Regions from separate parts of the Nitrogeniibacter aestuarii genome, predicted to be linked through region 1. Evidence: predicted binding sites of a transcription regulator. Region 1 holds the regulator's gene; the other holds the start of a gene.

Evidence for each region. Region 1 encodes sigma-54, which starts transcription at its own class of promoters, with help from an activator protein. Its sites were predicted from a motif close to TGGCACGCTTNCTGCTNA; they were not measured.
Region 2: a site for sigma-54 is predicted at 4,491-4,508, ahead of J0W34_RS05000 (HupE/UreJ family protein). Genes of this name have one in related genera too.

What each region holds. Positions count from the first base shown of each region.
Region 1 covers NZ_CP071321.1:496,138-503,486, reverse strand. The annotation lists gene J0W34_RS02355 (phosphatidylglycerophosphatase A family protein) at 1-243, shown strand, start outside; gene J0W34_RS02350 (CinA family protein) at 253-738, shown strand; gene recA (recombinase RecA) at 834-1,877, shown strand; gene recX (recombination regulator RecX) at 1,888-2,334, shown strand; gene lptB (LPS export ABC transporter ATP-binding protein) at 2,321-3,043, shown strand; gene J0W34_RS02330 (RNA polymerase factor sigma-54) at 3,058-4,470, shown strand; gene hpf (ribosome hibernation-promoting factor, HPF/YfiA family) at 4,485-4,808, shown strand; gene ptsN (PTS IIA-like nitrogen regulatory protein PtsN) at 4,926-5,411, shown strand; gene hprK (HPr(Ser) kinase/phosphatase) at 5,380-6,318, shown strand; gene J0W34_RS02310 (PsiF family protein) at 6,442-6,675, shown strand; gene J0W34_RS02305 (FHA domain-containing protein) at 6,729-7,349, opposite strand, start outside.
Region 2 covers NZ_CP071321.1:1,064,233-1,071,581, reverse strand. The annotation lists gene J0W34_RS05020 (ATP-binding protein) at 1-665, shown strand, start outside; gene J0W34_RS05015 (EAL domain-containing response regulator) at 721-2,904, shown strand; gene J0W34_RS05010 (hypothetical protein) at 2,982-3,203, shown strand; gene J0W34_RS05005 (c-type cytochrome) at 3,265-3,576, opposite strand; gene J0W34_RS05000 (HupE/UreJ family protein) at 3,865-4,440, opposite strand; gene J0W34_RS04995 (DUF1328 domain-containing protein) at 4,762-4,935, shown strand; gene J0W34_RS04990 (BON domain-containing protein) at 5,002-5,556, shown strand; gene J0W34_RS04985 (sensor histidine kinase) at 5,613-6,974, opposite strand; gene J0W34_RS04980 (nickel-dependent hydrogenase large subunit) at 6,987-7,349, opposite strand, start outside.

The DNA.
Region 1 (7,349 bases):
GGCGCCATCGTCTGGGACGAAATGGTGCCCTTCTGGCTGGTCTTGGCTTTCACACCTGCCACCCTTGGCTGGCAGGCCGCCGCCTTCGTGCTGTTTCGCTTCTTCGATATCGTCAAACCACAACCCGTGGGCTGGGCCGACAGCAAGGTCAAGGGCGGATTCGGTGTCATGCTCGACGACGTGATCGCCGCCGGCTACACCCTGCTGGTGCTGGCCATTGCCATGCGCCTCCTGGAGGCCTGAGACATGAGCATGGATGACGAACTGCTTGAGCTGGCCCTGAGTACCGGCAAAGCCCTGGAGACGCGCGGCTGGATCCTGACCACGGCGGAATCGTGCACCGGCGGCTGGATCGCAGAGGCAATCACGGCCATCTCGGGCAGTTCGGCATGGTTCGACACCGGGTTCGTCACTTACTCCAATGCCGCAAAAATGAGGCTGCTCGCCGTGCCGGAGTCAACGCTCCAGCAATTCGGCGCGGTTTCGACACAAACCGTGGAGGCCATGGTCACCGGGGCACTGGCAAACAGCAATGCAAACGTGGCCATCGCGGTCTCGGGCGTCGCCGGCCCGACGGGCGGCACGCCCGACAAACCCGTCGGCACGGTCTGTCTGGCCTGGTCATGGCCCGGACAGCCGGTTTTTTCGGAAACTTGTCACTTCAACGGCGATCGCACCAGCATCCGTCGCCAGACGGTGATTCACGCACTGAGCTCGATACTGTATAAAGCTACATGAGCAGTCACTGGGAATGCGCCCCCGGAAAAACGGACGCAACACACCAGCAAACTCTGTGCCATAATCATCATCAACCGAAATTGAGGACATTCCACATGGACGACAACAAGGCCAAAGCGCTCGCCGCCGCACTGTCGCAGATCGAAAAACAGTTTGGTAAAGGCTCGATCATGCGCATGGGCGACGACAACCTCGCTCGCGACATCGAAGCCGTCTCGACCGGCTCGCTGGGCCTCGACATCGCGCTGGGCCTGGGTGGCCTGCCCCGTGGACGCGTGGTCGAGATCTACGGCCCGGAATCGTCCGGTAAAACAACGCTGACGCTGCAAGTCATTGCCGAGATGCAGAAACTCGGTGGCACGGCCGCCTTCGTGGATGCCGAGCACGCGCTGGATGTCGGCTACGCCGAGAAGCTGGGTGTCAACATCGACGATCTGCTGGTCTCCCAGCCCGACACCGGCGAACAGGCGCTCGAGATTTCCGACATGCTGGTGCGCTCCGGCGGCATCGACATCGTCGTGATCGACTCGGTGGCAGCCCTGACGCCAAAAGCCGAAATCGAAGGCGAAATGGGCGACCAGCTGCCGGGCCTGCAGGCCCGCCTCATGAGTCAGGCCCTGCGCAAGCTCACCGCCAACATCAAGCGCACCAATACCCTGGTGATCTTCATCAACCAGATCCGCATGAAGATCGGCGTGATGTTCGGCAACCCGGAGACCACCACCGGCGGAAATGCACTGAAGTTCTACTCGTCCGTGCGTATCGACATCCGCCGTACCGGCACCATCAAGAAGGGCGACGAGGTGGTCGGTTCCGAAACCCGCTGCAAGGTCGTCAAGAACAAGGTGGCTCCTCCGTTCAAGCAGGCCAACTTCGACATCCTGTACGGTGAAGGTATCTCCCGCGAGGGCGAAATCATCGATCTGGGCGTTGAGGCCAAGATCGTGGACAAGGCCGGCGCCTGGTATTCGTACAACGGCACAAAGATCGGTCAGGGCAAGGACAACACGCGCGAGTACCTGAAGGCCAACCCGGCCATCGCGCGTGAAATCGAAAACAAGGTTCGCGCCACCTTCAACCTGTCGGCCATGGCCGCCATCGAGGCCGCTGCCGAACCGGTTGAATCGACCGAGGCCTGAGCCCGAGCCTATGGCAGACGCCCTGAAGGCCCGCGCCCTGAGACTGCTCTCGGGGCGCGAGCACAGCCGGGCCGAACTGGCGCGCAAACTGGGCAGCGAAGGCAACCGGGATGAGCTCGACGCACTGCTCGACCGCCTGGAGTCGCTGGATCTGCTCTCCGATGCGCGATTTGCTGAAAGTTATGTTCGCAGCCGCCAGACCCGGATGGGCAACCGGCGATTGCGTCTTGAATTGAAACAGAAGGGCGTGCCCGACCATTTGATCGACGCCGCTCTTGAAGAGGCCACCGACTCGGACGACGCCGTGCGCGCCCGTGAAGTGTGGGAAAAGAAATTTGGCCGGCAGCCGGTCGACGCCCGTGAATGGGCGAAGCAAGCCCGCTTTTTGCAGGGCCGGGGCTTTGCTGCCGACGTGATACACAAGATTCTGAAAGATCGCGACGATGAGCCTGCTTAGGGTCACCGGACTACAGAAGAAGTACAAGTCACGCACCGTGGTGCACGACGTCTCGTTCGAGGTCGGCAGCGGTGAAGTGGTGGGTTTGCTCGGCCCCAACGGCGCGGGCAAGACCACGTGTTTCTACATGATCGTGGGGCTTGTCGCCGCCGACGGCGGACAGATCACCCTCGACGAAGCCGACGTGACCCATCTGCCCATCCATGCGCGCGCGAAGCTTGGCCTGTCTTACCTGCCTCAGGAAATGAGCGTATTTCGCAAGCTCACGGTCGAGGAGAACATCCTTGCGGTGCTGGAGCTTCAGGGCCTGCCCAGGACAGCCCAGCATGAAAAGCTCGAAGAACTGCTCGAAGAACTCGGGATTGCCCACCTGCGCGACAGCACGGCCATCTCGCTTTCCGGGGGTGAGCGGCGCCGATGCGAGATCGCGCGGGCCCTGGCCACGTCGCCACGGCTGATCCTGCTCGACGAGCCGTTTGCCGGCGTTGACCCCATCGCGGTGCTCGATATCCAGAAGATCATTCGCTTCCTGAAGGACCGTGGCATCGGTGTGTTGATCACCGATCACAACGTGCGCGAAACCCTCGGCATCTGCGAGCGCGCATTCATCATCAACTCGGGTGAAGTGCTTGCCAGTGGCACACCATCCGATATCGTGCAAAATGACCAGGTACGTCAGGTCTATCTCGGCGAACATTTCAGACTCTGACAGCGCGATTCCCCATGAAACCCACACTTCAACTCAAACTCTCGCAGCACCTCACGCTGACGCCACAACTGCAGCAGTCCATCAAACTGCTCCAGCTGTCGACGATCGAGTTGAATCAGGAAATCGAGAAGGCACTGCTCGACAACCCGCTGCTTGAGCGTGAAGAGGGCCCCGGCCCCGAAAGCGGCAGTGAGGGCGATGGCGAAGGCGAGCGCAACGAAAGCGAGAGCACCGAGTCCCAGAGCAACGAAGTGCTCGACGCGATGTCCGACTGGGCCAGCTCCAGTTCGGGCAGCAGCAGCAACCGGGACGATGACGACGACAGCGACTTTCAGTCCTTCCACGCCGCCCAGGTATCGCTGCGGGAACACCTCGACCAACAGATTGCACTGACCCCGATGAGCGACCGCGACCGGTCGCTGGTCCGCCTGCTCATGGAAGCTCTCGACGACGATGGCTACCTGACGCAATCACTCGACGACATTCTGGAGATGTTCGATCCGGAGAACGAAGTCGAGATCGAAGACCTGCAGATTGCCCTGCACCACCTGCAGCACCTCGACCCCCCGGGCGTCGGCGCACGCAGCCCGTCCGAATGTCTGGCACTCCAGCTGCGCTCGCTGCCCGAGTCACCCACCCGTGATCTGGCCATGCGCATCGTTGTCGAGCACCTCGAATTGCTGGCCCAGCGCGACTTTGTCCGCCTCCGCCGTAACCTGCAATGCTCGGAAGACAGCCTGCGGGAGGCGCACCACCTCATCTGCAGCCTCAGCCCGCGTCCGTGCGCCGAGTTTGCCCTCAACGACACGCGTTACGTCATCCCGGACGTGGTCGTGCGCAAGGTCCGCGGCCGGTGGACGGCCGCGCTCAACCCCGAGGCCATGCCCAAGCTCAAGGTCAATGCCCTGTATGCGCAATTGCTCCAGCAGAATCGCGGCAACAACGGCGATCTGGGCGGCCAGCTGCAGGAGGCCAAATGGCTGATCAAGAACGTGCAGCAGCGCTTCGACACCATTTTGCGCGTCGCGCAGTCCATCGTTGACCAACAGCGCCAGTTCTTCGATTATGGAGAGGTGGCGATGCGCCCCTTGACGCTGCGCGAGATCGCAGAGGAACTGGAGTTGCACGAGTCGACGATTTCACGCGTCACCACGCAAAAGTACATGTCCACGCCCCGCGGCGTACTGGAGTTCAAGTATTTCTTTGGCAGCCATGTTGCGACCGATACCGGTGGCGCTGCCTCGTCGACCGCCATCCGCGCGTTAATTCGTCAACTTGTGGAGGCTGAAGACCGTAAAAAACCCTTATCCGATTCCAAAATCGCAGATTTACTTGGCCAGCAGGGCATGGTGGTGGCCCGACGCACGGTTGCCAAATACCGTGAGTCCCTCAACATCCCGCCGGTCAGCAAACGCAAGACGATCTGACTACAGGAGCGATCATGAACCTCAATATCACCGGACACCATGTGGAAGTCACGCCCGCCATCCGCGAGTATGTGGAATCCAAGCTGGATCGTGTGATCCGACACTTCGACAACGTCACCAGCGTGAATGTCATCCTGTCGGTCGAGAAGCTGGTCCAGAAAGCTGAAGTGACCCTGCATGTGCGTGGCAAGGATCTGTTCGCCGAAAGCGAAAACGAAGACATGTACGCTGCCATCGACGCCATGACCGACAAGCTCGATCGTCAGGTCCTCAAGTACAAGCAGAAGGTCCAGGGGCACAGCAACGAAGCGCTCAAGCACCAAAGCATCGAATCGTGATCGATTCCCTCGCCGCCTGACCGGGGACAAGGGTTTATAATGCGGGCCAATCCGCTCAATTAACCCGTCCCGCCCCGGCCGGGCGGTCTCGACCCCAAGGGGTCGCAAGAAGTCTCCATGAACCTCATTGCCTCCCTCCTTTCCTCCGATAACGTCCTCGTTGACCTCGAAGCCAGCAGCAAGAAGCGCGTCTTCGAACAGGCAGGCCTGATTTTCGAAAACAATCAGGACATTGGCCGCAGTACGGTCTTCGACAGCCTCTTCGCACGCGAACGGCTCGGCTCTACCGGACTGGGTCAGGGCGTCGCCATCCCGCATGGTCGAATCAAGGGCCTCAAAGAGGCGACCGGAGCGGTCATCCGTCTGAGCACACCGATTCCCTTCGACGCCCCTGACGGCAAACCCGTGGATCTTCTGTTCGTGCTGCTGGTGCCCGAACAGGCCACCGAGCAACACCTTCAGTTGCTGTCAGAGCTCGCGCAGCTGTTCAGCGACAGCGAATTCCGCGATCGCGTCCATCATGCGTCGGATGCGGCTGCCGTACACGCCCTGTTCACCACATGGGGTGCCCATGCGCCAGACCAGCGTCAGCCGCCTCTTTGAGCGAGTTGGCGAACGCCTTGAGCTGACGCACATCTGCGGCACGCTCGACCGGACGCTGTCGGTCTCCGAAGAACGCGTCTGGCCCGCCGATCTCGTCGGGCACCTGAATCTGATTCACCCCGAGCGACTCCAGATCGTCGGCATGGCCGAAATTGCCTGGGCACGTCGCCAGACCGCGAATCGCCTTGCCCGCTATGTCGAGGAAATTCTGTCGGCCCGCCCGCCAGCCATGATCGTGGCTGACGGCTGCGAGGTGCCAGCGACCTTCGAGCGCAAATGTGCGGCGGCTGACGTGGCCCTCTTCCGCTCACCGCAGCCGGCGGCCAGTGTCGTGGATCAACTGCGACTCTATCTGTCTCGCGAAATGGCAGAACGTACGGCCCTCCATGGCGTGTTCATGGACGTGCTCGGCCTTGGCGTCTTCATCACGGGCGACTCGGGCGCCGGCAAATCCGAACTGGCGCTGGAGCTCATCTCGCGCGGCCACGGACTGGTTGCCGATGACATGGTCGAGTTCTCACGGATCGCGCCAACCGTGCTCGAAGGGCGTTGCCCCGAACTGCTCAAGAACTACCTGGAGGTTCGCGGGATCGGCATTCTTAACATCCGCACCATCTTTGGCGAAACGGCATGTCGTCGGAAAATGCGGCTCAAACTCGTGATCTACCTGCAACGGCGCCAGCCGGGCGAAGGCGATCCAACCCGCCTGCCCATCGAGCAGGACACCATGGAAATTCTCGGTGTCGCAGTACCGAAAATGGTGATTCCCGTGGCGGCCGGGCGTAACATCGCCGTGCTGCTTGAGGCCGCCGTACGCACCACCATTCTTCAACTGCGCGGCATCGATACCACTCAGGAATTCATTGCCCGTCAGCGCGCCCTGCTGCTGTCGGACAATCCCGATTGAACAACTGGCACGGCCTTCGTCAAGCGCACAGCTCACGTAACAACAATGTCATATCTACATGGCATTTACGCTTCAATCATCTAAGCTCGGAATCTCTTCAAGTCGAAACCTCAGGAGATTTCCATGCGCAAGATCGCTCACCTGCTGGCCCTTGTGGTCGCCCTCGCCCCTACCTCCGCCGTCATGGCAAATCCGCAGCATGAACGCATGCGCAACTGCAACAAGACCGCCAAGGAACAAGCCCTGAAGGGTGATGAACGTCGTGCATTCATGAAAACCTGCCTGTCGGGCAAACACGAAAAACCGGCTTCAGAACCCGAAGCTGCCGTGAGCAACGAACCAAAAAAGGCTTCTTGAATGACTGAGGGCGCCCGCAGGCGCCCTCAGTCATTCATTAGTCCGTTCACGCATCAGATGATTTCGTAGAACACCAGATCTTTCTCGGTCTCATTGGCCGAAAAACCACAGCCAATCCGGCCCTGACCGGCCAGCATGACCTCGCCGCTGCGAATACACTGCTCGCCGCCGCCCTCGTTTGCCACGAAGGTGCCGTTGGTGCTTTGATCCACCAGGAAGAACCCGTCGCGCCGCCGCTCGATGCGGGCGTGCTGACGAGAGGTTCGCGGATCGATCACCACGATATCATTCCCCATCTCGCGCCCCATCAGCAGAATCGGCCGCAGCTCCTCGACCATGTGCGTGTCGTCCTGGTGTCGCACGCGCAGACGCTGGGATACGCGCGCTGCCGGGGGAATGGATGTCGCCATCCCGGCACGACCCGCCAGCGCATAGACCGGCCATTCGAAGCCTTCGACACTCAGGCCGTGTTCCTTGCCCTCACGGATGTACTGGCGCGTACCGGCCGTGAGCAACAGGACCGTCGCACCACTGATGAGCGCCTGCCCCGACTGCGCCATGCCGGCCAGACGCATGGCGACCGCCAATGCTTCACCCGCCGGGGGCGTTTCCTCTTCCATGGCACCGTAGTGCATGCCGATGCGGATCCCGAGGCGAACCCCGCGCACGGGCGG
Region 2 (7,349 bases), 570 kb from region 1:
ACATCATGGCCCATGTTCGGCGCATCAAGCATGAAGCTTCTGGCCCACTGACCGTCCTGCAGGCGCAGTTGAGCCTGCTGGCCGAGCAAGATGACGACAGCGACAGCCCGGTGTCCTTGCACGAAATCAGCCATGAAGTGGCCCGGGTCAATGAGTTGCTTTCCGAACTCGTGACGCCACCCACTACGGTGGCTTCAAGCACAGAGGCCTCGATCAATGCCGAGGTCGGTCGCTTGCGGGAACTGTATGGCCACGCGTTGTTCGAGCAACGCGGTCGGCACCTCGACGTTCGCCTGCCCCCCAGCCTGCCGCCGGTTGCGATCACACCCAAGGCACTGACGCAGGTGCTCCTCAACCTGGTGCGCAACGCTGCCGAAGCGCTCCCGGAATCAGGCACCCTGTCGATTCGATCCTCCGGCGTTGCCATTACCGGCGGACGCCCCTGTGTGGAAATCCTGCTCAAGGACGACGGCCCTGGCCTGCCCCTGGAACGCCAGAAAGCCCTCTTCGAGGCAGCCCCGAGTACCAAGGGGGAGGACCATCAAGGCATCGGCCTGTCGATCGTCAAACAACTCCTGGACGAGCATGGCGCATATATCTTTTGTCGTACGATCAAAAACCAGGGAACGAGCTTCCAAATCTACATACCTGTGGTAGATTGCTGAAACTCAAAGTTTTTTACAAAGTCGCAGCACCGACGAAAGAAACGACAGGAGCACCATGGTCATTCCTGGCGAGGCGCCGTTCATCAGCGCGAGTTCGGATGGGTTTTCCCCGACCGATTCCGCCTGTCGCATCCTCCTCGTGGATGACGATGTCGCGCTGCGCACGACGCTGCCTCACGTTCTGGCCCAGCCGGGCCGGAGTTTTGACCAGTGCGGGAATGTGCAAGAGGCCATCGCGCGTCTCGAATCTCAGCACTACGAACTGATTCTCCTCGATTACCGTCTGCCTGACGGCACCGGCCTTGACGTCCTCGACTGGCTCGCTGGTGCCAAGCGCGATGAAGCCGTGGTCATGATCAGCGGCGAGGATGCCATCGACGCCGCCATCGGCGCCTTGCGCCGCGGCGCTGACGACTTCGTCCGCAAGCCCTACCACGTCGCTCAACTCCAGCGTGCTGTTCAGAATGCCTTGCACAAGGCCTTGCTGGAACGGGCCAACCTTGCCATGAGCCAGCGCCTCAAAGGCTCGGAACGGCTGCATCGTTACCTGGTCGAGAGTTCGCCCGACTTCATCTTCACGCTCAACACCGGCGGCCAGTTCACCTATGTGAACCCCCGTGTCGAGACCATGCTGGGCTACCCGCGCCAGTACCTCATCGGCAAGTCCCTGGCCCAGCTGACGGTCCACGAAGACATCGGCCGTGTGGACACGATGATGCATGAGGCCATCAACGGGTCGCGCAGCAACCAGTCGGTGGAATTGCGCCTGCGCCGGCGCGACCCGGGGTCGGGCAAGCCCGGCAGCTCGGCCATTCCGGTGGCGCTCAACGTGGTGCCCATTCAGGGGCGCAACCCCAACGGCCCGGGCGAAGTGCCCGTCGGCATCTACGGGGTGGCGCGTGACATTTCCGATCGCAAGCGCGCAGAAGAAATCATCACCTTTCAGGCCTATCACGATCAGCTCACGCATCTGCCCAACCGGATTCTGTTCAAGGATCGACTCGAGCTGGCGATTGCCCAGGCTCAACGCCGGGGCGGCCTGCTTGCCGTGATGTTCATCGATGTGGACCGGTTCAAGCTGGTCAATGACACCAGTGGCCACTCGGAAGGCGATCGACTACTCCGCGCCATCGCGCAGCGTATTCGCGACACCCTGCGCAAAGGCGACACCCTTGCCCGACTCGGCGGCGACGAGTTCACGGTGCTGTTGCCCGATATCGCCCATGAACACGATGCCGAGATCATTGCCCGCAAGATTCACGCTGCACTTGAAGCCCCATTCGAACTCAAGCATGGCAGCTTTCGGACCACGGTCAGTATCGGCATTTCCGTCTTTCCGCGTGACGGCGAAGTGGCCGAAATGCTCACCCAGCATGCCGATATCGCCATGTACCAGATCAAGCGGGGCGGCAAGAACGGTTACTGTTTCTTCCAGCCCGATCTGAATCAGCATCATCAGGAACGCATCACGCTTGAGCATGAACTGCGCGGCGCGCTCGAACGCAATGAATTCGCCCTGCTGTATCAACCCCAGGTCAGCCTCTCGCAACGCCGCGTGGTCGGCATGGAAGCCCTGCTGCGCTGGCAGCATCCAAAGCTCGGGCTGGTTACGCCGGATACCTTCATTCAGGTGGCCGAAGAGATCGGACTCATCGGCGAGATCAGCCGCTGGGTCGTCGATACCGCCACCGCACAACTGGCGCAGTGGCGAAAAGCCGGTTTCGACAAACTCCGCCTGTCGGTGAATCTGTCGTCACACGATTTTGATCGTGATGAAACCATTGCACGGGTCCAGAACCGGATCGAAGAGCACCGTCTGTCAAACGACTGCTTCGATGTCGAGATCACCGAAAGCGTCATGATGCGCGACACCGATGAAGTGGTCGCCCGCGTGCAGCGCCTGCGCGAATGCGGTGTCGGAATTTCGATCGATGATTTCGGGACCGGCTATTCCGCCCTGGCCTACCTGCAGAAATTTCCGGTCAGCAGCCTCAAGATCGACCGCAGCTTCGTGAGCGATCTGGACGGTCCGGCCGCCACGCCCATCATCTCCGCCATCACGGGCATTGCGCGCGGCTTCTCGCTGCATCTGGTGGTCGAGGGCGTTGAGCACGCTGAACAGGCAGAACGTCTGCGTCGCCTCGGCTGCGATGTCATGCAGGGTCACTATTTCTCTGCCGCGATCAGCGCCCATGAGGCTGAGCGCTGGCTCCGGGAACCCGCCGCCCTGATCCATTGAGCGCGTCAGCGGGTCACGTCGTCGTCACACGAGACAGTTAAGCTCGCAGGCAATTGTCACCCACAGGGGAGCGAGCAATGGCCTACCGACTCGTCCACCAGCACCGTTCAGCGACCGAGCGCATCGCGCTGGCCGAGCATGTCGATCTGACAGCACTCAAGCAGTTCGGTTACGACTCGGCGCGTGCGCTGGGCGATGAACACGCCTTGTGGTCTCCCAGCCTGCAACCGGGTGTGCTCTACGAGTTACATTGCCGCAGCGGCCATGCCTTGCTGATCGAAAAACCGCTCGCCCATTAAGTCTTTTCATGCATGAAAAAAGCCAGCCCGAAGGCTGGCTTTTCTTTTCGCCAGGTCCGAATTACTTCTGGGCCAGAACCCACTCGACCAGCGTCTTGGCCTCTTCGGCCGACACTTGCGGGTTAGGCGGCATCGGGACCGGACCCCAGGTGCCCTTACCACCTTTCATGACCTTCTCGGTCAGCATGGCAACAGCGCCTTCCTGACCCGCATACTTGGCCGCCACGTCTTTGTAGGAAGGGCCGACCAGTTTCTTGTCGACGGCGTGACAGGCCAGGCAGTTCTTGGACTTGGCCAGTTCGGCGCCATCAGCCATGGCGTGGCCAGCCATGAGCAGGCCAGCAGCAGCGGTCGCGACAACGAGTGCTTTCATGTGAGTCTTTCCTTTTTACAGTGAGGAATGAGTATTAGTCGATTCTAATGCGAAGCCGTGGCTACGTGAATCAAAACCAAGCTGCATGCCCTCAATGTCTGACGCATTGTTGGGCAACGCTCTCGTTAACGCCCGACGGGCGCTAGGGGTTGACACGCATTCTGCCAGTGGCGCGCCGTGAAGGCCAAGCCCGGATCGCATCGACATGTTGCGTGCACACCACATGCACTGGACGAGATAAAAAAACGGGCGCCGAGTGGCGCCCTTGATGTGCGACGAGGAGGGAAATCAGGCACCAAGCATGATCGCGCCGGTCGTTGCAATGGCGACACCCGTGGCTCGCTTGGCGACGCGGCCCAGCGAGCTGCGCGGCATCCACTGCCCCAGCGCAAAGCCGGCAGCATGCAACGCGGCGGTTGCCGCGACGAAACCAGCCATATAGGTCACCAGCGAGCCGGCGCCCATTTCGGCAAAGTGAGCAGAACCGTGGAACAGACCGAAAAAGGCCACCATCGGCAGAGCAAGCGCTGTGGGGGCCCGAAGGGCGACTGCCAGGGCGAGACCGAACACAAGCAGTGAAGCGGCAATGCCGGCTTCCTGCAGCGGCATGAAGACACCGCCGGCACCCGCGAGCGCACCGACGATCATGGCCAGCACGAATGCCCCCGGCACCGCAACGCGCGAGGCGCCCTGCATGCGGGTGGCGAACAGGCCCACAGCGACCATGGCCAGCAGGTGATCGAGGCCACTGAAGGGGTGAGCAAAACCGGTGGCGAACCCGGCCCCGTGGTGGCCGCTATGCGCCATTGCAGCGCCCGAGCCGGCCAGCAGCGCGAGGGCGACGATAAGACGGGAATGAACCATGTTGAGCCTCCTGAATTTTGTGCGGTATGAAACGAGTTTTTCGTGATTACGTATCAAGATGCGTGCCAAGGCAAAAACCCAGTCCAGACAGGCGTTTAGCCTCTTCACTCAACCACGGTGTGTCAATTGCGCTTCCACTTGCCGCACGCAGATGGATGCGCTTCGACCACCCGGTCGAACGTGGATTCCGACTCGCGCGCTTCACCGCGTCCTACACGCTTTGCAGCTGTCTCCTACAGGTCGACGCATGGCAAACACATAAAGTTGAAGCGTCACCGGCAGCAACCGGCTCAACCAACACAACACCAAGCGGAGGTTAGCATGCTCAAGTGGGCTCTGATTTTCTTCATTGTCTCGATTCTGGCCGGCCTGTTCGGCTTTACCGGCATCGCCGCCGGCGCCGCATCCATCGCCAAAATCCTGTTCTTTATTGCCGTCGCCCTGTTTGTCCTTTTCCTGGTCCTCGGCCTGACGGTCTTCAAATCGGTCACCTGAGCGTGACCGATTCAAGTCATACGCACGAATCAAGATCAAGCATTGAACCCATTCAAGGAGATACAAATGAAGTTCACCAAACGCAATATCGCCATCGCCACGCTGTCGGCTACCACCATCTTGCTGGCGGCCTGCTCTAACGATGACAACATGACGGCTGGCGAACAGCTCGACAAGACCATCGCCGAAACCAAGCAGGAAATGCAGGAAGCCAAGGTCGATGCCAAACAGGCCGCGAACGAAGCTGAAATGAAGGCCAGCGAGGCAGCCGACGAGGCCGGCGACAAGGTTGCGGCCACCACACAGGACGTCAAGGAAGGCGCGAAGGAGCTATGGTCGGACACCAAGGCTGCAGCGAACAACGCGGGTGAAGCTGTCTCTGAGTCGCTGGCTGACGCCGGTCAGGCCGTGGAAGACACCGCCATTACCACCAAAGTCAAAGCCCGGATCATCGACTCCGAAGTGCTCGATGGCATGGACATCGACGTCACCACGAAAGAAGGTGTGGTCATGCTCGAAGGCGTTGTGACCACCACCGAGATGCGTGAGCTGGCCGGCAAGCTGGCTATGGGCGTCGAGGGCGTCAAGTCGGTCAAGAACGAGATCGTGCTCAAGAGCTGAGCACACTTGATCCAGAGAAAAAGCACCCTGCGGGGTGCTTTTTTTTGGCGAGCTGCTCAGGTATCGAGTGGCATGGTGAGCACGAACACCGCACCGCCTCGCGGGTCGGTTCTGGCCTGGAGACGTCCTCCGTGGTGCTCGACGATGCCATAACTGATGGACAAGCCGAGCCCGGTGCCCTGTCCGACCGGCTTGGTGGTGAAAAATGGATCGAACACGTGCGGCAGATTCCCCGGCGCAATGCCCGATCCGTTGTCATGAAAGCGCAGTTCGATCAGGTCTTCTTCATCGCTTTGCTGTCGGACACCGGTGATTTCCAGCCGGGGTGTTTCGACCTCGCGGGTCGCATCGAAGGCGTTCTGGACCAGATTCATGAGCACCTGCTGCATCTGCCCGGGCGAGCCCACCACGGGCAACGGCCCCGGCAGATCGATGACCACATCAAAGGACTTGCGCGCGGCCTGACACACCCAGCGCACCGAGCGCTCAAGAACCTCGGTGAGATCGAAATGCTGTTGCTCGTCCCGATCGACCGCAGAGAAACGTTTCAGTCCATCGACGATCTGGCGGGTCCGTTCGGCCCCCTCGATGGTGCCATCGATCAGCGGATTGAGATCATCGAGAATCCGGTCGATGCGCAGACGCTGGCGCAGTTCGGCTAGATGATCCACCGCCCCGCCCTCGTGCACGGCCCCCAGATACTCCTCAAGACGGCCGGCATACCGGCGCAACGCATGCACATTGCCGAGAATGAAGCTGATCGGGTTGTTCAGTTCATGGGCCACACCCGCCACCAGACGCCCCAGTGAGGCCATCTTTTCCGAATGCAGCAGTTGCTGTTGGGTGAGCTTGAGGTCTTCATGCGCCTGACGCAGCTGATGGTAGGCCTTCTGCAATTCGCCGATCGGCCGTCCGGTCACCACCAGACCGAGGGATTTGCCCACCACACTGAAGCGGGGGCGGCAGTTGAACGACACCGGCACCAACTGGCCATCGTTCCCTCGCAGCGGCAACTCCCGGTCACGGACCTCTCCATCGCTCAAGGGGCTGAACAGCTTGCGCGCCTCGTCACGGGCCTCTTCGGTGCCGAACAGATCGAAAATCGAGGTGCCGCGCAGATCTTCGGTCCGCCGCCCGGTGATCTGTTCGAAGGCCGGGTTGACGTCTTCGATGCTGCCATCTCGGCCAATCACCACGAGGATGTCGGACATCGCCGTGAGCACCGAGAAGATGAACTGCTGGCTCTCTTCGAGCTTGGCGTTCTTCTCTTCCAGGGCCACTTCGTACTGCAACAGGTCGGAATAGACCTCGTCCATCTTGTGGATGACTTCCATCCACATGTCCTCACCCACGCCGACCAGTTCGCCGGGGTGTCCGGTGTGACCGATGTCCTCGGCCCGGTTGCCGGTGTCACTCATGTTTTGCCGCCCTCAGTGCACGGTGCACACCATGCAGGGATCAAAAGACCGTATCACATGCTGAACGCGTACGGGCATCTCGCGCCCGGTCTCGACGGGCGTGCCCACCAGCGCCTGTTCGAGCGCGCCCGGCACGCCTTGGGCATCCCGCGGGGAGAAGTTCCAGGTGGTCGGCGCAATGATCTGATAGTTGTGGATGCGTCCGCGCCGGATCACCAGCCAGTGGCCCAGCGACCCGCGAGCGGCCTCCACCATGCCGACGCCCTCGCCGTCCGAGGGCAGGCTCACTGACGCGTGAAAAGGCGCCCCCGGCTCCAGGGCGCGCGTCCACTGTTCCATCATGGGCACGATGCGGGCGATCTCGAGCAAGCGGCC